DNA from 4 places in the Microbacterium keratanolyticum genome. Region 3 is predicted to be linked to each of the others. Evidence: riboswitches for the same ligand, from Rfam matches in the RefSeq annotation. Region 3 holds a riboswitch; each other region holds the start of a gene.

What was found. A riboswitch is a leader RNA that binds a small molecule or an ion and turns the genes downstream of it on or off. The one in region 3 is predicted to bind thiamine pyrophosphate.
Region 1: another riboswitch for thiamine pyrophosphate. It lies ahead of JOD62_RS08750 (ECF transporter S component); the one in region 3 lies ahead of thiO (glycine oxidase ThiO).
Region 2: another riboswitch for thiamine pyrophosphate. It lies ahead of thiC (phosphomethylpyrimidine synthase ThiC); the one in region 3 lies ahead of thiO (glycine oxidase ThiO).
Region 4: another riboswitch for thiamine pyrophosphate. It lies ahead of JOD62_RS12850 (bifunctional hydroxymethylpyrimidine kinase/phosphomethylpyrimidine kinase); the one in region 3 lies ahead of thiO (glycine oxidase ThiO).

The regions. Positions count from the first base shown of each region.
Region 1 covers NZ_JAFBBQ010000001.1:1,822,902-1,830,276, reverse strand. The annotation lists gene JOD62_RS08760 (energy-coupling factor transporter transmembrane component T family protein) at 1-204, opposite strand, end outside; gene JOD62_RS08755 (ABC transporter ATP-binding protein) at 201-1,667, opposite strand; gene JOD62_RS08750 (ECF transporter S component) at 1,670-2,293, opposite strand; TPP riboswitch at 2,286-2,395, opposite strand; gene JOD62_RS14880 (D-alanyl-D-alanine carboxypeptidase family protein) at 2,472-3,995, shown strand; gene JOD62_RS08740 (ABC transporter ATP-binding protein) at 4,066-6,255, opposite strand; gene JOD62_RS08735 (ABC transporter ATP-binding protein) at 6,300-7,375, opposite strand, start outside.
Region 2 covers NZ_JAFBBQ010000001.1:190,142-197,516, reverse strand. The annotation lists gene JOD62_RS00990 (calcium:cation antiporter) at 1-140, opposite strand, end outside; gene JOD62_RS00985 (SRPBCC family protein) at 358-822, shown strand; gene JOD62_RS00980 (flavodoxin family protein) at 822-1,454, shown strand; gene lipA (lipoyl synthase) at 1,442-2,470, opposite strand; gene lipB (lipoyl(octanoyl) transferase LipB) at 2,467-3,108, opposite strand; gene JOD62_RS00965 (TetR/AcrR family transcriptional regulator) at 3,198-3,779, shown strand; gene thiC (phosphomethylpyrimidine synthase ThiC) at 3,825-5,561, opposite strand; TPP riboswitch at 5,556-5,663, opposite strand; gene ffh (signal recognition particle protein) at 5,737-7,293, shown strand; gene JOD62_RS00950 (EamA family transporter) at 7,295-7,375, opposite strand, start outside.
Region 3 covers NZ_JAFBBQ010000001.1:680,033-687,407, reverse strand. The annotation lists gene JOD62_RS03350 (MFS transporter) at 1-596, opposite strand, end outside; gene thiE (thiamine phosphate synthase) at 678-1,358, opposite strand; TPP riboswitch at 1,371-1,473, shown strand; gene thiO (glycine oxidase ThiO) at 1,466-2,653, shown strand; gene thiS (sulfur carrier protein ThiS) at 2,656-2,904, shown strand; gene JOD62_RS03330 (thiazole synthase) at 2,906-3,715, shown strand; gene JOD62_RS03325 (ThiF family adenylyltransferase) at 3,712-4,860, shown strand; gene JOD62_RS03320 (aldolase/citrate lyase family protein) at 4,898-5,701, opposite strand; gene JOD62_RS03315 (2-keto-4-pentenoate hydratase) at 5,686-6,471, opposite strand; gene hpaD (3,4-dihydroxyphenylacetate 2,3-dioxygenase) at 6,559-7,375, opposite strand, start outside.
Region 4 covers NZ_JAFBBQ010000001.1:2,660,633-2,668,007, reverse strand. The annotation lists gene argB (acetylglutamate kinase) at 1-170, opposite strand, end outside; gene argJ (bifunctional glutamate N-acetyltransferase/amino-acid acetyltransferase ArgJ) at 167-1,324, opposite strand; gene argC (N-acetyl-gamma-glutamyl-phosphate reductase) at 1,321-2,373, opposite strand; gene JOD62_RS12850 (bifunctional hydroxymethylpyrimidine kinase/phosphomethylpyrimidine kinase) at 2,599-4,158, opposite strand; TPP riboswitch at 4,149-4,244, opposite strand; gene JOD62_RS12845 (NAD-dependent epimerase/dehydratase family protein) at 4,237-5,211, opposite strand; gene pheT (phenylalanine--tRNA ligase subunit beta) at 5,323-7,375, opposite strand, start outside.

The sequences.
Region 1 (7,375 bases), 1.1 Mb from region 3:
CCAGAACTCACGCGGGCGCAGACCCGACATCAGCAGCAGCGGTACAGACAGCAGCAGGGCGACCGACGCCGAGAGCACGTCGATCGACAGGATAAGCGGTACCGAGATGAGCAGCGCGGCCGCAAGCTTCGCGAGTGCGCTGCGTGGCGCAATCGGTCCGGTGCGCACCACACGGCCGGTGTCGTGCGAGAGCAGGTCGGTCATGCCCCCACCTCAATCCGACGCGCGTGCAGTGCACGCAGCACCTGCTCATCGTGCGAGATCACCACGACGGCGGCACCCTCGTCGCGCAGACGGGCGATGATGCCGACGAGTTCCGCCCAGGTCTTCGCGTCCTGCCCGAACGTCGGTTCATCCAGTACGAGCACACGAGGGCGCGTCGCGAGGGCGGCGGCGACCGTGAGTCGGCGCTTCTCGCCACCGGAGAGCGTGTACGGATTCGCGGCGGCGAGTGCGGTGAGCCGCAGACGCTCGAGGAGGTCATCGACGCGCGCGTTGACTTCGTCCTCGGGCAGGGCGAGCGCCCTCGGACCGACCGCCAGCTCCTCACGCACCGTGCGCGCGAGGAGCTGGTGCTCCGGGCTCTGTAGCACGGTGCCGATGCGCGTGAGCAGGGCACGCGAGGTCCATCGGATCGGGTCGCCCTTGGCACCCTCCGCTAAAACCGCGGATGCCTCGACCCGCCCCGTCTCCGGTGCGATCAACCCGGCCAGGGTGAGACCGAGCGTCGACTTCCCGGCTCCGTTGCGGCCGACGATCCCGATGGCCTCGCCCGCGCGCACGGTCAGCTCGAAGGGGCCGGCGACCGGAACGCCGCGTCGCCGCGCCACGACGAGGTCACGCGTGCGCAGCAGCTCCTCCCCCGGTGTGGCGGCGGGCGGGGGCGGAACGGCGGGCGGATGCCCCGGCACCCACACTCCCGCAGCGGCGAGTTCTGCTCCCCGGGCGCCGAGCACGGCCTTCGGCGTGCCATCCGCGTGCACGACCGTCGTCTCGCCTTCCGTCCCGAGCACGATCACCCGATCGACGAGATCCAGCCAGGCGTCGATGCGGTGCTCGATCACGACGAGCGTCGCGCCCGTGGCATCCAATGCCGCCGCGACCGCATCGCGCACCTCGGTGACACCCTCCGGGTCGAGGTTCGCCGTCGGTTCATCGAGCAGGATCGCACCGGGCCGCATCGCCAGCACTCCCGCCAACGCGAGCCGCTGCTTCTGCCCTCCGGACAGCGTGGCGGTCGACCGGTCGAGCGGCAGATCGAGCCCGACCGCGTCGAGCGCAGCGTCCACCCGCGGCCAGATCTCGTCTCGCGGGACGCCCAGGTTCTCGCATCCGAACGCCACGTCGTCCCCGACGCGCTCCAGAATCGTCTGCGTGTCCGGATCCTGCAGAACCATACCGACCCGGCCGTGGGCCTGTGCGGCAGGCACCCCGTCGACGAGCAGAGCGCCGAGCTCTTCTCCCTCATCCGCGCCGCCGAGCACACCGCCCAACCCCTGCAGGAGAGTCGACTTGCCCGATCCCGAGGCGCCGAGCAGCAGCACGCGCTCCCCCGGTTCGATCCGCAGCGTCACCTCGCAGAGCGCCCACCGATGCCGGGTCGCATAGCGCCAGCCCCAGGCCTGCGCCTCGAGCGCGGCTGGGGTCGGCGCCGCCGCACCGCCCATGATCAGACCCGGGCGGTGGCCGCCCGCCCGGAGGCGAAGCGGTTGAGTGCACCGGTCGCCGCGAGACCGCGCGCGATCAGCCAGGCCCCGAGGCCCGCGATGAGGGCGCCGGAGACCGTGGTCGAGGCGATGTAAACCGTCGTGAACAGGGTGTCGGCACCCGCGTACCAGAGGATGCGGTCATTGATGCCACAGGCGAGTCCCGCACCGGCACCCGCGAGGATCGCGACCGGCAGACGCCACACGCCGTACAGGAAGATGAGGAAGATCAGCTCGGCGCCGAGACCCTGAACGACGCCGGAGACGATAGTGAGCGGCCCCCACTGGTTTCCGATCAGGGCGGAGATGACCGCAGCGACGAGCTCGGTGTACAGCGCCGCACCCGGCTTGCGGATGATGAGCCCACCCAGCACGCCGGCGATCAGCCACGGACCGGCCAGCAGCCCCTGAAGGCCTGGCAGCAGCGGCTTGAGCAGGGTGCTCGGCGCCTCGTATCCGACGTTCCAGAGCAGGAAGATCACCGCACAGGCGACGGCGATGACGCTCGCGACGACGATGTCGACGACGCGCCAGCGCCAGAGTTCCGGACGACCGAGGCCGAGACGTGTGGGCGTGACAGTAGACATTGTTTCTCCTCCCTGCGCTGGCATGACCCAGATCAGGTTCGACGGTCGAAGCGCTTTTCGCTTCCTCTCAGCCCGGATCACCGGACTCCCGTGGTGTTGAGGTCATCATATCCCGCCGCGCATGGCCGCAGACCGCGCGTGCAGACGACACAAGGGACACGTCCATTACGTTAGGACGGTGACCACCGACACTCCCGAGGCTGCGGCTGACCCCGCAGCTGCGCCTCGCATGGACGCTCCCGCCAGCGCCGATGCTCCCGGGACCCGCGCCGCGCTGCGCGCGCAGCAGACGGGAGAGTTGCCGACCCTCGTGCCTGCGGGCCCACCCGCAACCGCCCCGGCCTCTGCCGGACGTCCCGCGCTGAGCTGGATCGACGTCGCTGCCGTTGCGGCAGGCTCCACGCCCACGCCGCCGGCTCCCCTGACCGGCGCTGCCGCCGGTCCCGCGCTGACCGCCGGGGCTCCGCGGCGCTCGTTCCTGCGATCGGGAGTCCTGCCGCCGCTCGCCGTGTTGGCAACGACCGGCATCGTCTATGCCTCCGCCATGGCGCTCTGGCCCCTACACGAGGTGGCGCCGACGATCGACGCCGCGACCTACGCACCCGAGTCCGCCGCACTCGCGACCATCACGTGGCCGGCCGTCGGCAGCGCCGCTGTGGGGATCGAGGGCCTCTCTGCCGTGGCGTCAACGGAGGACGCGGCGCCCATGGCCTCGATCACCAAGGTCGTCACGGTTCTCGCCGCGCTGGAGCGCATGCCGCTCGGCCTGGGTGAGCAGGGACCCTCGTTCGCGTTCACGAGCAATGACAGCGAAGTCCATTGGGACTACCGGCGTGATGACCAGTCGGCACTCGACGTGCCGATTGACGGGACGCTCACTCAGTACCAGCTGTTCCAGGGCATCCTGCTCGGGTCGGCGAACAACTACGCCGATCGCCTGTCGGACGACATCTGGGGTTCCGATTCCGAGTTCGTGATCGCGGCAACGGCGTGGCTCCGCGATCGCGGAGTCACCGACATTCAGCTGGAGAACCCGTCCGGCATCGGCTGGGGCAACACGGCGACGCCGCGCGCGCTCCTGCAGCTCGCCGCTCTCGCGGAGAGCAACCCCGTCATCGCGGAGATCGTGGCGACCAAGGAGGCGGATATCCCCGGTGCGGGTCTCGTGACCAACACGAACAAGCTCGTACTGGAGGATCCGGGCGTGATCGGTGTCAAGACCGGCACAATCGGCGAAGATCCGGACATTCTCTACAACCTGCTGTCCGCGAAGGACATCGAGATCGATGGGACGACCGTGCGCGTGTACGCGTCCGTACTCGGGCAGGCTGATGGTGAGCAGCGCGTCGCCGCGAGCCGCTCGTTGTTCACAGAGGTCGAGGCCGCGCTGAAGGCGCAGCCGCAGACTGTCGCGAAGGGCGACGTGCTGGGCACGGTGCGGACGATGTGGGGCGCGGAGGTCCCCGTGGTCGCTGCGAAGGATGCCCGGGTCGTGCTGTGGAACGGTGCGGTCGCATCGACGGCGGGCTCTTACGCTCTCGGGGAGGACTGGACGCAGGGCGCGGATGCGGGGTCGCTGACGGTCACGGGCCCCCTCGATGACACGACGGTCGCGGCGGAGCTTGCGGAGGACATCGATGGCCCCTCCTTCTGGTGGCGACTGACCCACCCGCTGGAACTTCTGGGAATCGACGCACAGTAGCCGCATACGACAGCGGGTCCGCCCCCCGAAGGGACGGACCCGCTGTCGCGTTGGTGTGTGCCGGAGCGGCTCAGGCGCCGGTCGGGCTCTCGCCCCTGCCGCCGGATGGGGACGTCTCAGAGGCGGCGACCCCGACTTGCTCGACATCGACCGCGTCGCCTGCGACCAGAACCGGTGCCGACTCCGTGAGCGGATCTTCGACATCGGACGCCTGCTCGAACTGCGACTGGTACAGACGCCAGTAGGCGCCCTTCGCGGCGATGAGCTCTTCGTGGTTGCCCTTCTCGACGATGTCGCCGTGCTCCATCACGAGGATGAGGTCGGCGTCGCGGATCGTCGACAGACGGTGCGCGATCACGAAGGATGTACGGCCCTCTCGCAGCGCCGCCATGGCGTGCTGCAGCAGCAGTTCGGTGCGGGTGTCGACGGCGCTCGTGGCCTCATCGAGGATGAGGATCGAGGGCTGCGACGCGAACGCGCGCGCGATCGTGATGAGCTGGCGCTCGCCGGCCGAGACGTTCGAGGCGTCCTCTTCGAGGACCGTGTCGTACCCCTCGGGCAGCGAGTGCACGAAGCGATCGACGTATGTCGCCGCGGCAGCCTGCTGGATCTCCTCGTCGCTGGCCGCCTCGTTGCCGTACCGGATGTTGTCACGGATGCTGCCCGCGAACAGCCACGGGTCCTGCAGCACCATGCCCGTGCGCGAACGCAGGTCGTGGCGGGTCATCTCGGAGATGTCCTGCCCGTCGAGCAGGATGCGCCCGCCGTTCAGTTCGTAGAACCGCATGATCAGGTTGACGAGCGTGGTCTTGCCCGCCCCCGTCGGTCCGACGATCGCGACGGTCTGCCCCGGTTCGACCCGGAACGAGAGGTCGCGGATGAGCGGACGCGCAGGATCGTACGCGAACTCGACGTGTTCGAACTCGATGACGCCACGGCCACCTGTCACAGTCGGCGCGTTCTCGGCATCCGCGTCCTGTTCCTCGGAGTCGAGGAAGTCGAACACGCGCTCGGCCGATGCGGTACCCGACTGCACGACCGCTGCCATGCCGCCCAGCTCGCTCAGCGGCTGGCTGAACTGCTGCGAATACTGGATGAACGCCTGAACGTCACCCAGGCGCAGGTTGCCGCCGGCGACCATGAGGCCACCGAGCACGGCGATGCCGACGTAGGTGAGGTTTCCGACGAAGGTCATCGCGGGCATGATGATGCCCGAGAGGAACTGCGCCTTGAAGCTCGCCTCGAAGAGCTCGTCGTTCTCGTGCTGGAAGCTCTCGAGGGCTTCCTTCTCGCGTCCGAACACCTTCACGAGCGCGTGACCCGAGAACGCCTCTTCGACGCGGGCGTTGAGGCGACCGACCTTTCGCCACTGCAGGCCGAAGGCCTTCTGCGAACGCGGACCGATGATGCCGAAGATGACGCCCATGAGCGGCAGAGACACCAGGGCGACCAGGGCCAGCTGCCACGAGATCGAGAACATCATGATCAGGACGCCGACGACCGTGAGAACCGCGGTGAGTGCGCCGGACAGCGACTGCTGCATGGTCTGCGTGATGTTGTCGATGTCGTTCGTGACGCGCGAGATCAGCTCACCACGCTGCACCTTGTCGAAGTACGACAGGGGAAGACGGTTGATCTTCGCCTCGACGTCTTCGCGCAGGCGCCACATGGTGCGGACCATGATCACGTTGATGACGTAGCCCTGGATCCAGCTGAGCAACGCCGACGCGACGTAGATCGCGAGCACCGCGATGATGATCCAGCGCAGGGCTTCCAGGTCGACGCCGGCGCCGACCGTGAAGTCCTTCATCGCGCCGATCATGTTGGCGAAGTCGTCTTGCCCCGCGGAGCGGAGCATCTCGACGACCTGCGCCTGCGTCATTCCCTCGGGAAGACCGGGCACGCCGTCGGGGAAGCCGGGCGTCCCCTTGGGCAGACCCGAGGCCAGCACGTTGGACATGAAGCCCTCGTAGACGATGTTCGTCGCCTCGCCGAGGATCTTCGGTGCGATCACGGCCAGCACCACGCCGATGGCGCCGAGCAGGGACACGAAGCCGAACCACCATGCGGAGGGCTTCAGCAGCCCGATCATCCGCTTGAAGCTCGGTCCGAAGTGATCGGCCTTGCCAGGGGCGGGGCCGTCGAACATGCTGCCGCCCTCGAGGCGCGCCTTCTCGGCGAGCTCGGCTTCTTCCAGCTCGGCGGCGGTCAGGGGGACCGCGGGAACCGTGGCTCCGGAGCCGGCGCGGGCTGCCGCCATGCGCTCGCGCCGCGCGGCCTTCTTCTCAGCCTTGGCGTTCTCGCTCATGCGTCCACCCCCAGCTGCGACTCGACGATCTCCTGATAGGTCTTGTTCGTGGCGAGCAGCTCCTCGTGCGTGCCGACGCCGGCGAGCGTGCCGTCTTCGATCACGACGATGCGATCGGCATCCGTGATCGTCGAGACGCGCTGGGCGACGACGATCTTGGTGACGTCGGGCAATTCCCTCCACAGCGCTTGCCGCAGTCTCGCGTCGGTCGTGAGGTCGAGCGCCGAGAACGAATCGTCGAAGACGAGGATCTCGGGCTGGTGCACGATCGCACGGGCGATCGCGAGACGCTGACGCTGACCGCCGGAGACGTTCGTTCCGCCCTGGGCGATGCGCGTGTACAGGCCGTCGGGCATCTCTTCGACGAAGTCACGCCCCTGGGCGATCTCGAGCGCGGCCCAGAGCTCTTCGTCGGTCGCGTCTTCCCGGCCGTACCGCAGGTTCGACGCCACGGTGCCGGTGAACAGGAACGGCCGCTGCGGCACGAGCCCGATGCTCTTCCACAGCGCGTCGACGTCGGCTTCACGTGCATCGACGCCACCGACGCGCACGGCGCCGCCCGTCACATCGAACAGTCGCGGAATCAGAGAGACCAGCGTCGTCTTGCCCGAACCTGTCGAACCGACGATCGCGACCGTCTCTCCGGGAGCGGCCTCGAAGGTGATGCCGGTGAGCACCGGTGCCTCCGCACCCGGGTAGGTGAACTCGACGTTGTCGAAGGCCACAGCCCCCGGCGTCGGGAACGCGGTGACGCCGTGCTCGGGGCGCTCCATGCTCGAGGTCGCGTCCAGCACCTCGCCCACACGCTCGGCCGACACGGCCGCACGCGGGATCATCATCGCCATGAAGCTCGACATGATGACGCCCATCATGATCTGACCGATGTACTGCATGAAGGCGAAGAGCGTGCCGACCTGGACGCCGCCGTTGTTGATCTCGATGCCGCCGAACCAGATCACCGAGACGATCGTGACGTTGAGGATCAGCATGAACAGGGGGAAGAGCAGCACGAACAGCGAGCCGATCTTGCGACCGAGGATCATGAGGTCGGTGTTGGCGTCGCGGAATCGGT
Region 2 (7,375 bases), 490 kb from region 3:
AGCGCGACGACGAGCGCCGGGCCCGGGAGAGGCCCCGCGAGGAGCGGCTGTGCGAGCAGCAGGGCGGCGAAGGCACCCCAGCCGAGGGCAAGGCGGACGATCACGCCGGGTGTCAGGATGCTCCGAAGAGAGGTGTTCACGAACGAGTGCCTGTTCTGCGGGGTCGTCCCTGCACGTGGTCCTGACGGCGGGTCGTCCCGCCGAGATCCTTCGCTCGAGTCTATCGCCGGCGCCTCGGCAGTTGCTGTGCACCGTGGGTCGGTCAGGGTAGGTCGGTGTGCGTCGATGCGCAACCCCGGTGTGTGCCGGAAGGACCGCGCGTAGCGTCGGTCGCTCGACGAGGAACAGGAGAAGAAGATGATCTCGAAAGTGACGGCGACGACGGTGGTCCATGCTCCGCTGCGTGAGGTCTACGACCAGTGGACGCAGTTCGAGGAGTTTCCGACATTCATGTCGACGGTCAAGCACATCGAGCAGAAGAGCGATGCGAGCACGCGCTGGCGTGTGGAGATCGGAGGCGTGGAACACGAGTTCGATGCAGAGATCACGGAGCAGATCCCGGATTCGCGGATTCGGTGGCAGAGCCTGGGGGAGCGCACGCACACCGGCGAGGTGGAGTTCGAGGCCGTGCCGGACGGCACACGCGTCTCCTTGACGATGGGGTGGGTTCCCGAGGGGTTCGTCGAGAAGGTCGGCGCTGCCCTGAATATCGATGAGCGCGCTGCGGAGCACGACCTGGCCCGGTTCAAAGAGCTCATGGAGCGGCGCGGCACAGCGAGCGGCGAATGGCGCGGGTCGATCAATGACGCGAAGGAGAAGTGATGACGGAGAACCTGCGCGCGCTGATCCTGAACTGCACCCTCAAACCCTCACCGGCGCCGTCGAGCACGGAGGCGCTCGCTGGCGTGGTCGCGACAGAACTCCGCGATCGCGGCTGCACGGTGGAGTCGCTACGTGTGGTGGATCACTCCATCCATCCCGGTGTCGAGCGCGACATGGGAAACGGCGATCAATGGCCGGAGATCCTGAAGCGCGTGCTGGAGTCGCAGATCCTCATCCTTGCGACGCCCACCTGGGTGGGCCAGCATTCGAGCGTCGCACAGCGCGTCATCGAACGGCTGGACGCAGAGCTCTCCGAGACGGACGCCGAGGGCCGTCCGTCTCTCTATGACCGGATTGTGATTCCGGTGGTGGTGGGCAACGAGGACGGCGCGCATCACATCGTGGGGATCATCGCCCAGGCGCTCTCCGACGTCGGTTTCGTCGTCCCCGCGCAGGGCGGTGTGTACTGGAACGGCGAGGCGATGTCAGGCACCGACTTCATCGACCTCGATACGACCCCGGACAAGGTGCGCATCGCGTGTGCGGCCGCCGCCGCGAACGCCTCGCATCTTGCCAGGCTTCTTCGTGCGGATCCGTTCCCCGCGACGACGGAGCCAGCTCAGACAGCCTGAGCGAATCCCTGTTCGGCGCCCTCGGCGATGTGGGCGAGGTGGGCCGGGATCTCCCTGCCCTTCGACGCCATCGACTGGGCCCAGAGTCGGCCAGCACGGTAGGAGGAGCGCACGAGCGGACCGGCGAGCACGCCAAGGAAGCCGATCCGCTCGGCCTCCTCCTTGAACTCGACGAACTCCGCAGGCTTGACCCAGCGCTGGACCGGCAGATGCCGCGGCGAGGGCCGCAGATACTGCGTGATCGTGATGATGTCGCATCCGGCGTCATGCAGATCATTCAGCGCCTGCACCACCTCTTCCGGCTCCTCGCCCATGCCGAGGATCAGGTTCGACTTCGTGATGAGGCCCACGTTGCGCGCCTGAGTGATCACGTCGAGTGAGCGCTCGTATCGGAACGCCGGGCGGATGCGCTTGAACACCCGGGGAACGGTCTCGACGTTGTGCGCGAACACCTCAGGTCGCGCCTCGAAGACGACGTCAAGCAGGGTGGGATCCCCGTTGAAGTCGGTGGCGAGCAGTTCGACACCCGTGTTCGGGTTCTGTGCGTGGATCTGGCGCACGGTCTCGGCGTTCAGCCAGGCACCGCCGTCGGGAAGATCGTCGCGCGCGACACAGGTGACCGTGGCGTACCTCAGACCCATGCGGGTCACACTCTCGGCGACGCGGCGCGGCTCGTCGGTGTCATAGTCTGCGGGCTTGCCGGTGTCGATCTGGCAGAAGTCGCAGCGGCGCGTGCACTGGGAGCCGCCGATGAGGAACGTGGCCTCGCGGTCTTCCCAGCATTCGTAGATGTTGGGGCAGCCGGCTTCCTGACAGACCGTGTGGAGGCCCTCGTCTTTCACGAGCGAGTGCAGCGCCGTGTACTCGGGGCCCATCTTCGCCTTCGTTCGAATCCATTCGGGCTTGCGCTCGATCGGTGTCTCGGCGTTGCGGATCTCCAGTCGAAGAAGCTTGCGTCCGTTGGGTGCCGTGGCGGGGGAGGATCCGGATGCCACAGGGGTGCCGCATCCGCTCATGCTGCCGCCTCCGTCGCGTAGGCGGTCGCGAAGGCCGACGACACCGCATCTGCGATATCTGCAGGTGCGAGGTCTGCCCCGATGATCTCGCTGATCGTGGTGACCCCGGCATCCGTGATGCCGCACGGGATGATCCCGCGGAACCCGGCGAGGGTGTTGTTGCAGTTCAGAGCGAAGCCGTGCATCGTGACACCGCGCTGCACGCGCACGCCGATCGCTGCGACCTTGTCTTCGGAGAGCGGCCGGCGCACCCATACGCCGCTGCGCCCGTCGACCTGGTAGCCATCGACGCCGAGCGGAGCAAGGATGTCGATGAGGATCCGCTCCAGGCGCCGCACGTGCGCGACCACATCGACGGGTTCAGGCAGCCGCACGATCGGGTAGCCCACGAGCTGACCCGGGCCATGCCAGGTGATCTTTCCGCCACGGTCGACGTCGACCACCGGTGTGCCGTCCTGCGGACGCTCGTGCGACTCGGTGCGCTTGCCTGCGGTGTAGACGGCGTCGTGCTCGAGGAGGAGAAGGGTGTCAGGCCGGGTTCCGGCGACGACCTGCGCGTGCACATCTCGCTGCAGGGCCCACCCGTCGAGGTACGGCACGAAATGCGGGGCCAGGCCCGCGGTGACGATGTCGAGCATGCGCGCTCCTTAGAACCGGATTTGTTGAACCGCGTCTAAGAATACATCTGCGCAGGTGGATGTCGACGCAGGCGCAGTACGTTAGCGGTATGACGAACGCACGAACGGGGCGACCCCGCGCGTCCTCACGCGAGACGCTGGCCGAGGCAGCCTGTGAGCTCTTTCTGGAGCAGGGTTACGACGCAACCTCCGTCGCCGACATCACGCAGCGGGCCGGCGTCAGCCGCTCCAGCTTCTTCAACTACTTCGCCAGCAAGAGCGATGTGCTGTGGTCGGGTCTCGATGCCCGCATCGACGTCGCATTGGCCGCTCTGAATGCGTTGGGGGCGGATGCAGACGGTCCGCGTGTCCGTGCCGCACTGGAACCGGTGCTCACCGATCTCGCCCCTGATCCGCTGACCCTCGCGCTCGGCAATGCGGCCGCCATGGGGCTGGAAGACGAGCTGCTGCGTGACACCGGCCTGCGCCACGCGCGCATCGCCTCGGCCGTCTCGGCCGCCGCGCGCACCTCGGGCATCGGAGCGATTCGCTCTGACATTCTCGGAGCCGCGATCGCAGCGGCCGTCCTCTCCTCGCTGCGGGTCTGGGCAGAGCGCGGCGCCGGGCACGCGTCGCTGGAAGCCCAGTTCGACGAAGCCCTGAGAAGCATCCACGATCTTCCCTGGGGCTGACCCGCGCCGCTGTCCTACCGGCGGCGCGGATCAGCCATGCTGCGGCTAACGCACGGCAGGGGTCGGGAGATACACCTGGGCGCCGGTGGCGCGGAACTCACGGCTCTTCTCCTGCATCCCCTCGCGGGCGGCGATCGTCGTCTGATCGGCGGCCGAGCCGAACTCCTTGCGGATGTCCTGACTGATGCGCATCGAGCAGAACTTCGGCCCGCACATCGAGCAGAAGTGCGCGGTCTTCGCAGGCTCCGCGGGCAGGGTCTCGTCGTGGAACGCCTCCGCGGTGTCGGGGTCGAGCGAGAGCGCGAACTGGTCGCGCCAGCGGAACTCGAAGCGCGCCTTGGAGAGCGCGTCGTCGCGCTCCTGCGCTCCCGGATGTCCCTTCGCGAGGTCTGCGGCGTGGGCGGCGATCTTGTACGTGATGACGCCCGTCTTCACATCGTCCTTGTTCGGCAGCCCGAGATGCTCCTTCGGGGTGACATAGCAGAGCATCGCGGTGCCGTAGCGGGCGATCTCCGTCGCGCCGATCGCGGAGGTGATGTGGTCGTAGCCCGGGGCGACATCGGTGACCAGCGGTCCGAGCGTGTAGAAGGGAGCGCCTTTGCAGAGCTCCTGCTGACGCTCGACGTTCTCGCGCACGAGGTGGAACGGCACGTGTCCCGGACCTTCGACCATGACCTGCACGTCGTACTCCCACGCGCGGGCTGTGAGCTCGGCGAGGGTGTCGAGCTCCGCGAACTGGGCGGCATCGTTCGCGTCAGCGACGGATCCGGGGCGCAGCCCGTCGCCGAGCGAGAAGGCGACGTCGTAGCGCGCGAAGATCTCGCACAGCTCATCGAAGTGCGTGTAGAGGAAGTTCTCCTGGTGATGGGCGAGGCACCATCCGGCCATGATCGAGCCGCCGCGGGAGACGATTCCGGTGACGCGATCTGCCGTCAGAGGCACGTAGCGCAGCAGAACACCGGCGTGGATCGTCATGTAGTCGACGCCCTGCTCGCACTGCTCGATGACCGTGTCGCGGAAGATCTCCCAGGTGAGCTTGTGCGCCTGGCCGTCGACCTTCTCGAGCGCCTGGTAGATCGGCACCGTGCCGATCGGAACGGGGGAGTTGCGGATGATCCACTCGCGCGTTGTGTGGATGTCATCGCCCGTCGAGAGATCCATGACGGTGTCCGCGCCCCACTGGGTCGCCCACTGCAGCTTGTCGACCTCTTCTGCGATCGAACTCGTGACGGCGGAGTTGCCGATGTTCGCATTGATCTTCACGAGGAACGCCTTGCCGATGATCATCGGTTCGGACTCGGGGTGGTTGATGTTGTTCGGCAGGATGGCGCGGCCCGCCGCGATCTCGCTGCGCACGAGTTCGACATCGCAGCCCTCCCGCAGAGCGACGAAGCGCATCTCGGGAGTGATCAGCCCCCGGCGGGCGTAGTGCATCTGGGTGACACGCCTGCCCTCTCGGCCACGCCGCGGCACGGGGCGTTCTCCCAGCCATTCCTCCGACGCGCTTCCACGCCGGACCGCCGCGCGACCGTCGTCGAGCAGCGTGCGCTCGCGACCCGCGTAGCTCTCGGTGTCGCCGCGCGCTTCGATCCATTCGGCCCGGAGTCGCGGCAGGCCGACCAGCGGATCGCTTCCGGCGCCAGCCGTGCGGTACACCTGCACGGGAGCATTGGGCTCGCCGCCGGGCGAATCGTCCAGGGAGATCTCCGTCACCGGAACGCGGATGTCGTGCTCCACATCCGCGACATAAGACAGAGAACGGGACGCAACAGACGTGCTCATATGAGGCTCACTTCCTTCGCCGGCATTACCCGGACAGGTTCGACGGTCGCAGGCCGCGTCAGCCCGATCTCAGCCCATGCGTGGGCCCCCGTGTGGTCACAGGCACGCTAGCATGGCGTCGCGCCGAGCCCGGACTCCGTGACCGGCCGAATGCTCCTCTAGAATCAGAAGCACCATGGCTACCTTTGGCACGCTTTCCGATCGGCTTACCGAGACCTTCCGCAACCTGCGCACGAAGGGCAAGCTCACCCCGGCTGACGTCGACGGCACCGTCCGCGAGATCCGTCGTGCGCTGCTCGACGCTGACGTCGCGCTCGCCGTCGTCAAGGACTTCACCGCCAAGGTGCGCGAGCGCGCACTCGGCGATGAGGTCAACAAGGCTCTGAACCCGGCCCAGCAGGTCGTGCAGATCGTCAACGAAGAGCTCATCTCGATCCTCGGCGGTGAACAGCGCCGTCTGGAGTTCTCGAAGACCCCGCCGACGGTCATCATGCTCGCCGGTCTCCAGGGATCCGGTAAGACGACGTTCGCCGGAAAGCTCGCGAAGCAGCTCGAGGGCGAGGGACACACCCCACTCCTCATCGCCGCTGACCTCCAGCGTCCGAACGCCGTGAACCAGCTGCAGGTCGTCGCGGAGCAGGCGGGCGCCACGATCTACGCGCCGGAACCGGGCAACGGCATCGGCGATCCCGTCAAGGTCTCCCGCGACGGCGTCGAGCACGCCCGTCGCCACCAGCACGACGTCGTCATCATCGACACCGCCGGTCGCCTCGGTGTCGACGCCGAGCTCATGAAGCAGGCCGCTGACATCCGCGCTGCCGTGCAGCCCGATGAGGTCCTCTTCGTCATCGACGCGATGATCGGTCAGGACGCCGTGAACACGGCGAAGGCCTTCCAGGAGGGCGTCGACTTCACGGGCGTCGTCCTGTCGAAGCTCGACGGCGACGCGCGCGGTGGTGCCGCGCTCTCGGTCGCATCCGTCACCGGCCGCCCGATCATCTTCGCGTCGACCGGTGAAGCCCTCGGCGACCTCGAGCCCTTCCACCCCGACCGCATGGCGAGTCGCATCCTCGACCTCGGTGACATCCTCACCCTCATCGAGCAGGCGCAGAGTGCCTTCGACGAGGCCGAGGCGGAGAAGCTCGCCGAGAAGCTCGCGACCGAGACCTTCACGCTGGAGGACTTCCTTGAGCAGATGCAGCAGCTCAAGAAGATGGGCTCCATGAAGAAGATGCTCGGGATGCTCCCGGGTATGGGGCAGATGAAGCAGCAGCTCGACGACTTCGATGAGCGCGAGATCGACCGCACCGAGGCGATCATCCGCTCGATGACGCCGGGGGAGCGCCGAAACCCCAAGGTTCTCAACGGTTCGCGTCGTCTGCGCATCGCCCGTGGTTCGGGCATGACCGTCACCGACGTCAATCAGCTCGTCGCCCGCTTCGAGCAGGCCGCGAAGATGATGAAGACGGTCGCGCGCGGCGGCACCCCGAACATCCCCGGTATGGGCCCGATGCCCGGAATGGGGCGCCCCGGTGCCTCGGCGAAGCGCGGAAAGAAGGGGGCGAAGAGCAAGGGTGCATCCCGCTCGGGCAACCCCGCCAAGCGCGCCGCCGAGAACTCCGGTATCGCGGCGGCCTCCACGCCGACCGGTTCGGGTTTCGGTCTCGGCGGAGCCAAGGCGCCGACTGAGGCCGACCTCGCCGAGATCCAGAAGCTCTTCGGGAAGAACTGACTCAGGGGCGTGCGGCGACCAGCGCCGCGTGTGCGGATGACCGCCGCGCCGCGAACGGTCCGGCGATGAGAGCTGCGGCGAC
Region 3 (7,375 bases):
TTCTCGGCCTGAGCGGGAGGCGGGAGCTTCACCATGGCGAGGATGGGGATCGCGGCGAGCCATCCCGCCGCCTGCACCACCATCGCCCACGCCGGACCCGCGGTCGCGACGAGCACTCCGGCGATCGCGGGCCCGCCGATCGTGACGGCAGAGCGTACGAACGAGAGCATCGCATTGGCCTGCTGCAGGTGTGCGGGCGTCGTCAGCTGGGGGATGATGCCCTGCATCGCGGGGAGCACGAAGGCGGAGGACGCACCGTTGACGGCGGCCAAGAGCGCGATGAGGGGAACGGTCGCTGTGCCGGTGAAAAGCAGCACGGCGACCGTGCCGATGGACAGGATGTCGAAGACGTAGCAGGTCTGGATGATCAGCGCCCGAGGGAGGCGGTCGGCGACGACGCCGCCGATGAGCAGAAAGACGATGTTGCTGATCGTGAATGCCGCCAGCACTCCTGCCAGCGACGTCGCCTCATTGTCGATCTGCAAGACCGCGAAGGCGAGCGCGATGGACGACATCGAGCCGGTGACCATCGTGATCGTGCGAGCGAGGAAGAACCAGCGGAACCCGCGATCCTGCATCGCAGCGAGGCCGCGCATCAGTGGGGGCTCCTTGCGTGCGGCATCCGCTCATCCTTTCACGGGTCCTCCGACGGTGCGAAAGGGGAGCGGGCGCGGTGCTCAGTCGAGCTGTGTGCGCAGCGCCTGTGCGGCGGCTGCGGGGTCGTCTGCTTCCGTGACAGCGCGGACGACGACGACTCGGGAGGCGCCGGCGTCGGTGACCTCGCGGAGCCGGGGGCCTGGGGCGATGCCGCCGATCGCGAACCACGGCTTCGTGGTCTTCAAGTTCGAGACAGTCCGAAGCGGATCGAGCCCGACGGCTGACCGACCCGGCTTCGTCGGGGTCTCCCAGACCGGACCCGTGCAGAAGTAGTCGAGATCGGCGTCGGCGTCCGCCTCGGCGGCCTGTGCGGCCGAATGCGTCGAACGGCCGATGATCACGTCGGGACCCAGCAGGGTGCGCGCCTGCGTGGTGGTCAGATCGCCCTGGCCGACGTGGAAGACGTCGGCACCGACGAGGGCGGCGACATCGGCGCGGTCGTTGACGGCGAAGAGCTTGCCGTGCCGTCGTGCCACGCGAGCGAGCACCTGCAGTGCTTCAATCTCGGCGCGGGCCTCCAGACCCTTGTCGCGCAGTTGGATGATGTCGACGCCGCCCGCATACGCCGCGTCGAGGAAGGACTCGAGATCGCCCGTCTCGGTGCGAGCAGTCGTGCAGACGTAGAGGCGTGCGTCGTCAAGGAGCGCACGGCGGTGTGCGCGGACGCCGGACGCCGTGGGTGCGAAGGAGGAAGCAGGCATACGCCCTAGAGTAGAGGGGTCCGCGGGAGCCCAGGAGAGGGCTGAGAGGGCCACGTGCCGACCGCTGAACCTGAAACGGATCATGCCGTCGTAGGAAAGGGCACGCAATGCGCATCGTTGTGATCGGCGCCGGAGTCGTCGGCTTGGCGACGGCCTTCGAGCTGCGGGAGCGAGGGCACGACGCGATCGTCCTCGATCCGAACCCTGCGGGCGGTGCGAGCCGGGCGGCCGCGGGGATGCTCGCGGCGGTCACAGAGACCGAGTGGGCACAGGACGCGCTGCATCCGCTGATGCGGGACGCTGCACACGCCTACCCCGATTTCCTCGCGCGGCTGACGGCAGCGGGTGGCGACGCCGTGGGATACCGGGAGACGGCGACCCTGGCGGTGGCGGTGGACGCAGCCGACCGCGAGACCCTGACGGGGCTGGCGGTTCTGCAGCAGCAGGGCGGTGCGGTCGTGGATCGGATGACGGGATCGCGGGCTCGAGAGCGTGAACCCTCCCTCGGCCCGGCGGTGTCCGCCGCGATGGGAATCGCCGCGGATCATCAGGTCGATCCCCGGCAGATGGCGGCGTCGCTTCTGCGGGCGCTGGGCGCGGGCGTGCGCCGCGAGCAGGCTGTGCGCGTCTCGACGGACACCCCGATCGGACGGGAGCCGGCGCACCGCTGGGTGCATCTCGCCTCCGGTGATGCTGTCCCCGCCGACGTCGTGATCGCAGCGACGGGCCTGGGCCAGGTGGAAGGAGTCCCCGCGCTGCCGGTGCGCCCGGTGTGGGGAGACATTCTCCGGTTGCGTGTGCCCGAGGCGCTGCGCCCCCTGTTGACGCACACGGTGCGCGCGCTCGTCCGCGGGCGCTCGGTCTATCTCGTTCCCCGTGAAGACGGAACCCTCGTCGTCGGCGCCTCGGTTCGCGAGGGCGGCGTCGCGGGCGTGCAGGCGGGAAGCGTGCTGGCCCTGCTGCGCGACGCCCAGACCGTGGTGCCCGGCATCGAAGAGTGCGAGGTCATCGAGATGATGGCGCGGCCACGGCCGGGGAGCCCGGATGCGACGCCGCTGATCGGCGTCGTCGAGCGCGGCCTCATCGTCGCGAACGGATTCGACCGTCACGGTGTGCTGCTCGCGCCGCTCGGCGCCCGGCTCGTCGCGGACCTCGTCGAGGGGCGCGCCGTCGATCCGGCCGTCGCCGCGGCTGTGCACCCCTCGCGTTTCCATCCTGCGGACGTCCGCCAGGTGCTCCCGGATCTCACTCCACCCGCGGTCGCCGTGCTCGACGGCGCCGGAATGAAAGGCTGACGATGACGACAACCCAGACCGTGCGCGTGAACGGCGAGGAGCAGGCGGTGGCCGCAGATGCCTCCCTGCTCGACCTCGTGCGCACCATGACCGGTCACGAACTGCGTGCCGACGGTTCCCGTGCAGACGGCGGACGACTGGGCGTCGCGGCCGCGGTCGGCGGCACCGTCGTGCCCCGCGGCCGTTGGGGCGCGCAGGCGCTCGCCGCGGGCGACGAGGTCGAGATCGTCACGGCTGTGCAGGGAGGCTGAGATGACGACCACTCTGGCACCCGCAGACATCTTCACCGTCGCCGGGGAGAGCTTCGACTCCCGGCTCATCATGGGCACGGGCGGCGCGTCGAGCCTCGCCCTGCTGGAGGCGGCCCTCGTGGCGTCCGCCACCGAGATCACTACAGTCGCGATCCGTCGGTTCTCACCCGAAGGTCGCGATTCGGTCTTCGCGATGCTGGAGCGGCTGGGCGTGCGCGCGCTGCCGAACACCGCCGGGTGCTACACGGCCCGAGACGCGGTGCTCACTGCCCAACTGGCGCGCGATGCGCTGGAGACCGACTGGGTGAAGCTCGAGGTCATCGCCGACGAGGACACGCTGCTGCCCGACCCCGTCGAGCTGTTCCGTGCGACGGAGGAGCTCGTCGCGGACGGCTTCCGCGTCTTCGCTTACACGAACGACGACCCCGCCTTGGCGAAGCGCTTGGAGGATGTCGGCGCGAGCGCCGTGATGCCCGCCGGATCGCCGATCGGCAGCGGGCTCGGCATCCTGAACCCGCACAACATCGAGACGATCGTGGCGCGTGCGTCGGTGCCGGTCGTGCTCGATGCGGGCGTCGGAACAGCATCGGATGCGGCGCTCGCCATGGAGCTCGGCGTCGACGCCGTGCTTCTTGCCAGCGCCGTCACTCGCGCGCAGGACCCGATCGCGATGGCGCGTGCGATGAAGGCCGGGGTTGAGGCGGGACGCCTGGCACGTGCTGCCGGCCGCATCCCGAAGCGTCCGCTCGCGCTCGCCTCCTCGGCCGCCGATGGACTCATCGCCGCCCGTCCCTCGGAGGCCGATCTGTGACGCTCCCTCCGCTCGTCGCTCCCGGTCCGGCGCTGCCCCCCGAACGTGCTGCGCGGTTCGCCCGGCACCTGCCGCTACCGGGTATCGGGGCCGAGGGGCAGCGCCGCATCGCGCACGCCCGTGTGCTCGTGATCGGCGCCGGAGGCCTCGGTGCACCCGTGCTTCAGTACCTGGCCGCCGCCGGCGTCGGGCACATCACGGTGATGGATGACGACCGGGTCGAACGGACGAACCTGCAGCGGCAGGTGCTGCACGGAGAGGCCGATCTCGGAACCCCCAAAGCAGAATCCGCGCGACGCGCGATCGCGGCGTTGGATCCGCAGGTTCACGTCACCGCCCATGCCGAGCGGCTCCGCCCGGACAACGCTCTCGCCCTCTTCCGTGCGCATGATCTCGTGCTGGACGGCGCCGACAACTTCGCCACCCGCTATCTCGTGAACGATGCCGCCGAGCTCACCGGGACGCCGGTCGTCTGGGGGAGCATCCTCCGGTTCGCCGGGCAGCTGAGCGTCTTCTGGCCCGGCCGCGGGCCGATGCTGCGCGACCTGCATCCCGACATCCCGGACGAGGACTCCATCGCCGACTGCGCGACGGGTGGGGTGTTCGGCGCACTCTGCGGTGTCGTCGGCTCTGCCATGGCCGTCGAAGCACTCAAGCTGATCTGCGGAGTGGGCGAGCCGCTCGTCGGACGCCTGGCGCGCTACGACGCACTGGCCGGACGCTGGAGCGAACTGCGATTCGGGATCGATCCTGATCGTCCCGCCGTCGCCGACCTCCAGGAGGTGACGCTGCGCTGCGCGGTGCCATCGACAGGACGACCCGATGACATCTCGGCGGGGGAGGTCGCCGCGCGACTGCGCAGCGCAGAGCCGGGGCTGGTCGTCGTGGATGTGCGCACGGCGGACGAGCGGGAGGCCGGTTCGATCGAGGGATCGCATCATGTGCCTCTTGACCGGGTGCTCGCGCAGGGCTGGTCTGCGCTGGTTGCGGTGCTGGGTGCAGAGGCACACGACGGAGGCGACATCGTGATCACGTGTCAGGGAGGCATCCGCTCTGCGCGGGCGATCGATGCTCTCGCCGCGTCCGCACCGAGCGGCACATCCCTGCGCAACCTCGCCGGGGGAATGAGCGCGTACTCGGGGTGAGGCGTCGATTGGACACCTCACCCCGAGTCTCTGCGCGTCAGTAGCTCGCGCGACCGGCGTCGTCGGACGAGGGGATGAACCGTGCGGCCAGCGCCTCCGAGGCGCGGGCCAGCAGTGCGACATCCGCCCCGACGGCGACGAAATCCGCACCTTCGGCGATGTACGACTCGGCGGCGATCGGATCGAAGGCGTTGACGCCGACCGGCGTGCCTGCGGCTGCGACCGCGGCGAAGGTGCGGGCCACAGCGGCGAGCACCTCGGGGTGCGTCTGCTGACCGAGATACCCCATGGACGCGGCAAGGTCGGACGGACCGACGAACACCGCATCGACGCCGTCGACGGCGGCGATCTCGGCCGCAGCCTCGACCCCCGCGGTCGTCTCGATCTGCACCGTGAGCGAGATGTGCGCGGATGCCTCGGCGAGATAGTTCTCGACGCGGTTCCAGCGTGCGCTCCGGGCCAGAGCGCTGCCGACGCCGCGGACGCCCTTCGGCGGGTAGTGCATGGCGCGGACGGCGGCTTCGGCTTCCGCAGCGGAGGAGACCATCGGCACGATCAGGTTCTGCGCGCCCAGATCGAGCACCTGCTTGATGAGCACCTGGTCGTTCCACGGCACACGAACGAGCGGCGTGATCGGGTAGGCCGCGGTGACCTGCAACTGAGACTGCACGCTGTCGAGCGTGTTCGCCGAGTGCTCCATGTCGATCAGCAGCCAGTCCAGACCCGAGCCTGCGGCGATCTCGGTCATGACAGAGCTGCCCGCACACCCCCACATGCCGATGAGCGCACGTTCGGACGCCGCGAGGGCCTCACGAAAGGACGGGCTCAGATGAAGTGGCATTCGATCGTTCCCATCGGTCCGTAGTCGCACAGCACCTGGTCGCCACGAGACACCCACATGGGCCGTGTGAAGGACCCCGCCAGGATGATCTCTCCTGCTTCGAGACGGGAGCCGTGCTGATGGAACTTGTTGGCGAGCCAGGCGACACCGGTTGCGGGGTGGTTGAGCACGCCCGCGGCCACTCCGGTCTCCTCGATCTCGCCGTTCTTGAACAGGAGCCCCGGAACCCAGCGCAGGTCGATCTCATCCGGGCGCTTGTGCACATCACCGAGCACCATCGCCCCGTAGGCGGCGTTGTCGCTGATCGTGTCGACGATCGTGCGCCCTTCGAGTTCGATGTGCGAGTTCAGGACCTCCAGCGCCGGGACCGCGTAGTCGATCGCAGCCAGTGCGTCCTCGAGCGTGCAGTCCGGACCCTCGAGAGGCGTCTTGAGCACGAACGCCAGCTCGACCTCGATCCGCACGTTCGAGAAATGATCGACGGGGATCTCATCTCCCGAGCGGTAGACCGTGTCGTCGAACATGACGCCGTAGTCGGGCTCGGAGATTCCCGTCGCCTGCTGCATGGCCTTCGAGGTGAGGCCGATCTTGCGGCCCACGAGGGTGCGGCCGGCCGCGACCTGCTGGTCGCGCCAGACGCCCTGGATCGCGTACGAGTCCTCGACCGTGGCCTCCGGATAGCGCGCGGTGATGCGCGGAATCACGCCGTGCGTGCGGTCGGCCTCAGCGAGCTCGGCTGCGATCTGCGAGATGTCTTCTGGTGACAGCATCCGTCCTCCTTCTGTGAATCGAGTGGTCAGTTTCGGCAGGTTCTCGAGCGAAATGGTGCCGAAACTGACCACTCGATGGGGTGGGGGTTAGAGCTGGTGGCCCAGCTTGTACTCGCCCTGCTTCCATTCGGGCATGGCCTCGTCGTCGGCGGCGCGCGTGTACGAGAAGCCGTCGGCGCCGATCGTCACCGCCATCTCGGAGGAGTCGGTGCGCGCGACGACGGGCTGCGGGTTGCCGTCGAGGTCGAGCACCAGGCTGCCGTCGGTGTACCAGGAGGGAACGACCGGGTTGCCCCACCAGTCGCGGCGCTGGTTGTCGTGCACGTCCCAGGTGACCACGGGGTTGTCGGGGTCGCCGGTGTAGTAGTCCTGCGTGTAGATCTCGACGCGGTGGCCGTCAGGGTCGCGCAGGTACAGGTAGAACGCGTTGGAGACACCGTGGCGGCCGGGGCCGCGCTCGATCGCATCCGAGCGGCGGAGCGCGCCGAGCTTGTCGCAGATCGCCAGGATGTTGTGCTTCTCGTGCGTCGCGAAGCACACGTGGTGCATGCGCGGGCCGTCGCCGCCGGTCATGGCGGTATCGTGCACGGTGGGCTTGCGGCGCATCCACGCGGCGTAGACCGTGCCCTCCTCGTCCTGGATGTCCTCCGTGACGCGGAAGCCCAGGTCCTGCATGTACTTCACGGCACGCGGGACATCGGGGGTGATCTGGTTGAAGTGGTCCAGACGCACGAGCTCACCGGGGATGTGCAGGTCGTAGCGCCACGACATCCGCTCGACGTGCTCGGACTGGTAGAAGAACTCGTACGGGAAGCCGAGTGGGTCTATCACACGCACCGAGTCGCCGATGCCCTTGACGAAGCCATCCTTCTCACGACGGACCTCGCAGCCGAGCTCCGTGAAG
Region 4 (7,375 bases), 2.0 Mb from region 3:
GCGATGTCCTGCGCGAACGCGTCCTGAAGCTCGTCCGAGACCATCGCGTTACCGCCGTACTTGACGACGACGATCTGGTCGCGGAACTTCTTCAGCCACGGCAGCGACTCGATGAGGGTCGTCGCCTTCTCGGCGGCGACTCCGGCGGGAGTGTCCTGGATGTCGGTCATGAGGCGTATGCGCTGTTCTCGTGAACGTAGTCGTGTGTGAGGTCGTTGGTGAGGATCGTGGCGGTGGCCTCGCCGACCAGCAGGTCGATGACGAGGTGCGTCGCGCGCGGGGTCAGATCGACCTCCTCGCGCGGGCGATCGGGCCCTCCTGCCGTGCAGACGCGGACGCCGTTCATGAAGACATCGACGTTGTAGGGGTCGAAATCGGCACGGGTCGTGCCGATCGCGGCGAGCACCCGGCCCCAGTTGGGGTCGTTGCCGAAGATGGCGGCCTTGAAGAGGTTGTTGCGAGCGACGGAGCGGCCGACCTCGACCGCATCGTCTTCGCTCGCAGCGCCGCGGACCTCGATCGTGATGTCATGGCTGGCGCCCTCGGCGTCGCCCTGCAGCTTCTGTGCCAGCTCCTGGCTCAGCGCGGTGAGCGCTGCCGCGAACTCGTCGAGATCGGGACGGACACCCGATGCACCGTTCGCGAGGAGGGTGACCTGGTCGTTCGTCGACATGCAGCCGTCCGAATCGAGGCGATCGAACGTCACGCCCGTCGCGCGACGCAGCAGCGCATCCGCCTCGGAGGCCTCGAGGTCGGCGTCGGTCGTGATCACGACGAGCATCGTGGCGAGTCCCGGTGCGAGCATGCCCGCGCCCTTCGCCATGCCGCCGATCGTCCAGCCGTCGCCCTGGACGACTGCCGTCTTGGAGACGGAGTCGGTCGTCATGATGGCCTCGGCGGCGCTCTGCCCACCGTCCGCGCTGAGCGCCGCGATGCCGGCCTCGACTCCGGCCAGCACATTGGCGCGGAACGTCTCGTCGCCGACGCCGATCAGCCCGGTGGAGCAGACCACGACGTCGCCGGCGCTGATGCCCAGCAGCTCCGCGGCCTTCTCCGCCGTCTGATGCGTGGTCTGGAAACCGAACTCGCCGGTGAAGCAGTTCGCTCCCCCGGAGTTCAGCACGACGGCCTCGACGACGCGATCGGCGACCACCTGCTGCGACCACAGGATCGGGTTGGCCTTGGCGCGGTTGCTCGTGAACACCGCGGCGCCGACCTTGCGGGGGCCCCGGTTCACGACCACGGCGACGTCGGGCTTGCCTGTCGACTTGAGGCCTGCGGCGACTCCCGCCGCTTCGAATCCCTGCGGGGCGGTGACGCTCACGGGGCTACTCCGTTCGTGCTGAGCGCGGTGCCCTCGGGAAGACCCAACGCGATGTTCATGGATTGGACGGCCGCGCCCGCGGTGCCCTTGACGAGGTTGTCGACCGCGGTGACGATCGTGACGCGGTTCGCCGCACGGTCGATCGCGAGGCCCATCAGCGCCGTGTTCGCACCGAGCACGTCAGCCGTGCGCGGGAAATGCCCTTCGGGCAGCAGCTGCACGAAGGTCTCGTCACCGTAGGCGTCCTGCCACGCCGCGCGGATCTGCGCGTCGCTCGTTCCCTCGACGATCGGTGCCGTGACGGTAGCGAGGATTCCCCGCGACATCGGCACGAGGACCGGGGTGAAGGAGATGCGGATGCGATCGTCGGCCGCTCCGGATGCCGCGGCGAGCGCCTGCCGGATCTCGGGGATGTGGCGGTGGGTGCCTCCGACCGCGTAGGGGTTCGCGGAGCCGAGGATCTCGCTCGCGAGCAGGTTGGTCTTCGCGCTCTTGCCCGCACCTGAAGGCCCCACGGCAAGGACGGCCACGATGTCAGACGGATCGATGACACCGGCGGCGACGCCCGGCGCAAGGCTGAGGCTCACAGTCGAGGCGTTGCATCCGGGAGCGGCGATGCGCCGCGCGCCGACCAGGTGCGAACGCTGTTTGGTCCCGTCGACGAGAAGCTCCGGAACGCCATAGGACCAGGGCTCGTGGAACGCGCCGCCATAGAAGGCGTCCCACGCGTCCTGCGAGGTGAGGCGATGATCGGCTCCTGCGTCGATGACGAGCGGAGTGTCGCCGAGCGCGTCGGTGTACTGGCCGGACTGGCCGTGCGGCAGCGCGAGGAACACGATGTCGTGACCGGCGAGGATCGCGGGCGTCGTGTCCTGCAGCGTGAGATGTGCGAGCGAACGCAGGTGCGGCTGGTGCTCGATGAGCGGCTGGCCGGCATTGGAATGCGCGGTCACTGTGCGGATCTCGATGTCGGGGTGGCCGGCGAGCAAGCGAAGAATCTCGCCACCCGCATAGCCGGATGCGCCGGAGACGGCGACGGAATACGTCATGTATCTACCTTAACGGTCGGAGCTGGAGGGACCGGGGCGGCGACACCGGCACTCATCCCGCCGAAGGCAGGAGCGCAGGGGTCGCCTAAAGTCGGCGTCCGCCCTGACGTCGGCGCGCACCAGCAACACTCGAGACGAGTGTCGGAGCGGTGTGAGAGGCCGAGCGCATGCCGCGACGATAACGCGCCGCGCCCGACCTGCGCAAATCACACCGTCATCTCGCCGTCACAGTGCGACGGTGAGCGGCGCGGCGAAGAAGGCGAGCTCGTGCTGCGACGCGGCGGTGAACGCGCGCAGCATCCGCTCTCTCATCTCCGGGCTCGCGGAGGCGGCGGCCTGCGCGACGAAGGCGATCGCCTGCTGGGTGGACTCGGCGAACGCGGGATCGGCATAGGTCGCGAGCCAGGAGGCGTAGGGGTGCTCCGGATCGCGAGCGTACTCGCCGAAGGCTCCCGCGTGCAGGCGCTCTCCTAGATCGGAATAGAGCCAGAAGCACGGGAGGAGCGCGGCGATCAGCACGGCGTAGTCGCCGTCGAAGGCGGTCGCACGGAGGTGGTCAAGGTAGGCGGTGGTCGCCGGAGCCTGCGCGGCGGCGAATGTCTCTGCGGTGATGCCCTGTGCGGGGGTGAGCCAGGAGGCGTGCAGTTCAAGCTCCCCGGCGATCGCGCCCTGTGCGGATCCCGCCCAGAACGCCTGCTCCTCGGACGTCGGGGCGATGCGCGCCGCCTCCGCGAGCACGCGGGCGTACTCCCGGAGGTAGAGCGCGTCCTGTGCCAGGTAGAACACGAACGGCGCGTGCGCGAGCGTGCCGTCCGCGAGTGCACGGATGAAGGGCAGCTCGTCGATGCCATCACGAATCGGTCGAATGATCTCCCACCAGTCGGAGGCGAGCTGCTCGGCCTGGGGACGCGTCATCACGCTCCCCCGCGCCCAGAGGCCGGCAAAGTGATGAACGGGTCCGCTTCCGCTCCCGACCTGCAGCTCGTCTGCCGCTTCCAGCGACTCCCGCAGCCACGCACGTGCAGAGGCCACGGCGGTCGGCCAGTCCTCGCCGGACGCGCGACGCGTGGCCAGCGCCGATGACAGCGAGCATCCGGTCCCGTGCGTGTGCGTGGTGTCGATGCGCGACCCGGGAAACTCCTGCCGGAGCGCACGAGCAGCATCGACCAGGGCATCGGGAGTGTGGGCGCCCGCCAGGTGCCCGCCCTTCACGAGCACGGCGGTGCCGAGATCGAGCGACAGCTGCTCCGCAGCATCCAGCGCCGCGTCCCACTCCTCACCGATCTCCCGGCCGGTGAGCACCGCGAGCTCACGAAGGTTCGGTGTCACCAGGTGCGCGAGCGGCAGCAGCCTGCGTAGCGCATCCTCTGCCGCAGGATCCAGCAGGCGGTCACCACTCGTGGCAACCATGACCGGATCGATCACGACGACTTCGGGGCGCACCTCCGCCAGCCAGCGCCCCACCTCGACGATGACGTCCTCGTTCGCGAGCATCCCGATCTTGACCGCATCGATCTGGATGTCTACGGCGAGCGCCTCCAGTTGCGCACGGAGGAACGACACCGGAGGCACATGCACGTCGCGCACCCCCTGCGTGTTCTGGGCAGTCAGAGCGGTGAGCGCGGCCATCCCGAATCCGCCGTTGGCCGAGATGGATTTCAGATCGGCCTGGATCCCCGCCCCGCCGGACGGATCGCTCCCCGCGATGCTGAGCACTCGCGGAATGAACGGCGCGCCCGTGCGGGCGGCAGAGACGGATGATGGCACACGCAGACGATCGCTCATTGCGACATCCCTTCGCTAGTACGAACTAGATCAGGTTCGACGGGTCTGTTCTCAGCCGCGATGGCGCGGCACCCCGTGTCACTGCGGGCAGTCTATCCGCTGCAGGAGTTCCCTCTCGTCGGCGCGTGTCAGTCCTGCCCGGCGCTCACGATCGATGCCGCGAGCCTCCTCGTCCGCACGCACACGGCGGATCGTCGCCTCCAGCGGCGACAGCTCGCCGCCGGTCTGCACGAAGCGCCTGTTCGAGCGCGCCATGAACCCCGGCATGTCGGCCGGCAGCCACAGCGGGAGCGAGCGCGCGCCCATCCAGTACTGCACGTCGCGGGCGACCAGCCATTCGTCCGGTGCCGTCACGATGTCACCCGTGTGGCCGGCGATCGTCCGGATGCGAGCGAGAAGGTCCCCCAACGGCAGGACATCCCCCATCGCGTTGACGACGCCGGAATGACGAGCATCCACGATGTATCGGGCCAGATCCTCGACATCGATGACCTGTGCGTGGCGCCCGTCCGTCTCCGGCAGCAGGACCGTCCCGGCGCCGGCGCGCGCGAAAGCCGCCGACCAGTAGCCGAACCGGTCGCTCGGATCCCCCGTGCCGACGACGAGGCCCGGGCGCACGATCAGCGCACGGTCTCCGAGCCTCGCGACGGCGTCCTCCGCGGCGACCTTCTGCGCACCGTACTCATACTCGTCTCCGGGCTGCGCGGGCAGATGCCTCGGAGCCGACTCATCCACTCCGATCGTCTCGTCGTCGCTGTACACCGAGGCACTCGACACGTACGTCCACCGTGCCGCCCGCTCGCCGAGAGCCTGCACCGCAGCCGCGACGTGCGACGCCTGGGAGGAGATGTCGACCACCTCGTCCCACTCTCGCCCGGCGACCTCCGCATAGGCATCCGGATCGTCACGATCGGCCTGCACGAGCGTGGTGCCGGCGGGCGCCGAACGCGCGCCCCGCGCCAGACACGTCACCGCAGCGCCCGCTGCCACCCATCCCGCGGCGACGCGGCCCGACAGCCATCCGGTTCCACCGAGGATGAGAACGTCCGTCATGTCGCCATGCCACCAGCATCCGCCCCGCAAGGGAAGCGGGTTCGCTGTGGGCGCACGAGAAAGGCGGGCACGCCCTCTCGGGCTGCCCGCCTTTCACAGTTCTTCTGCGACCTACTCGCGCAGGGTGGCGCCGAAGCGCTCGGCCGCCACGGCGACACCGGCGAGCTTCGCCTCTGACGCCTCTGCCGCCGTGAGCGTACGATCCGGCGCACGGAAGCGCAGCGCGAAGCTCAGGCTCTTCGCGTCGCCCGGCACGCCCTCACCGCGGTAGTCGTCGACCAGACGCACCGATTCCAGCAGCGCACCCGCACCCTCGACGAGAGCAGCGCGGACGTCTGCCGCGGGCACCGTGGCGGGCACAACGAGCGAGACGTCCTGCGTCGCCGCAGGATATGTCGACAGCGACTCGACGACGACACGCTCACCGGCGAGGGTCAGCACACGATCGAGATCCAGCTCGAGCACGACGGCCCGGGCGGGAAGATCTGCATCCGCGGCTACCGTCGGGTGCAGCTCGCCCACGTAGCCGATCTCCTCACCGCGCACACTCAGCACGCCGGTGCGTCCCGGGTGGAGCGCTGCACGCTCACCCTGCACGACGTCGATGTCGACACCCGCTGCGGTGGCGATCACTCGCACGGCGTCGAGGGCGTCCGCGAGGTCTGCGGCCTCGGCGGCGCGACCCGGCTGCCGCGGGATGATGTTGCCGGTCAGCAGCACGGCGACGTGGCGGTGCTGCGGCGGGATCGAGGCGTTCAGCTGCGCGAGCACCTCATCCGACGGCCGTGCGCCGAGCGGCGGCACCTCAGCGGTGCCGTACTGCACACCGGGTTCGGGGAGGAAGACGGTGCCGGTCTCGAAGATGGCCAGGTCGACCATGCCGCGCGAGATGTTGCGGTGCGCGGTCGTCAGCAGTCCCGGAATCAGCGAACGTCGGAGGAACGGGGCCTGGCCGTCGAGAGCGTTGGCCAGGCGGATGCTCGGCAGGTGCTCTCCTGATGCCGAACCATGCAGGTCGTTGCTCGTGTCGGTCGTGAACGGGAAGGCCGGCGTCTCGACGAAGCCCGCCGCCGCGAGCGCGTCTGCCACACGGCGACGCCCCTGCTGCAGGAGCGTGAGACCGCGCCCGCCCGACGGCGTCGGCAGCACCGAAGGAATGCGGTCGAGGCCGTGGATGCGCGCGACCTCTTCTGCGAGCGTCCACTTGTCGGTGAGGTCCGGCCGCCAGCTCGGCGGAATGACGTGCCAGCCGGTGCCGTCTTCCTCCGTGACCTCGGCGCCGATCGTCTCGAGCGCCCCGACGATCTCGTCTGCCGTGTAGTCGACGCCGATCAGCCCGGCGACGAAGCCTGCGGGCAGGTGGATGCCCTCGATGAAGACCTCCGCGAACACCGCACCGCCGAGCTCGTCCAGGGTTCCGCCTGCGAACTCGACCATGAGATCGGCGACGCGCCGTGCGGCCACGAACGGGATGAGCGGGTCGACGCCGCGCTCGAAGCGCTTCGACGCCTCGCTGGGCAGCTTGTGACGTCGTGCGGAGCGGGCGATCGTGGTCGGGTCGAAGGTCGCCGCCTCGATGAGCACGTTGCGCGTCGTCTCGGTCATCTCGGTCGTCGCACCGCCCATGACGCCGGCGATGCCGATCGGTCCGGATTCGTCCGTGATGAGAAGATCCTCGACGTGCAGGGTGCGCACCTGGCCGTCCAGCGTCTCGATCTTCTCGCCCGAAGCCGCGCGGCGCACCGTGATGCCACCGGAGAGCTTGTCGAGGTCGTAGCCGTGCACGGGGTTGCCGAGCTCCAGCATCACGTAGTTGGTGATGTCGATCAGCACACCGAGCGAGCGCATGCCCGCAAGCGTCAGGCGTGCGACCATCCATGGCGGAGTCGGTCGAGAAGGGTCGACGCCGCGGACGGCCCGCGCGACGAACTCGCTCGCACCCACGCGTCCGCGGATCGGCTGCTGGTCGTCGACGACGATCGGGAAGCCGGCGCCGGGCGCCAGCTCCGCGAAATCGCGCGCGGCCGGGTCGCGGAACTCCGCCCCGGTGGCGTGGGAGTACTCGCGGGCGATGCCGCGGAGCGAGAACGCGTAGCCGCGGTCCGGCGTCACGTTGACCTCGACCGCGACGTCATCGAGACCGAGGAGCGCGATCGCGTCCGTA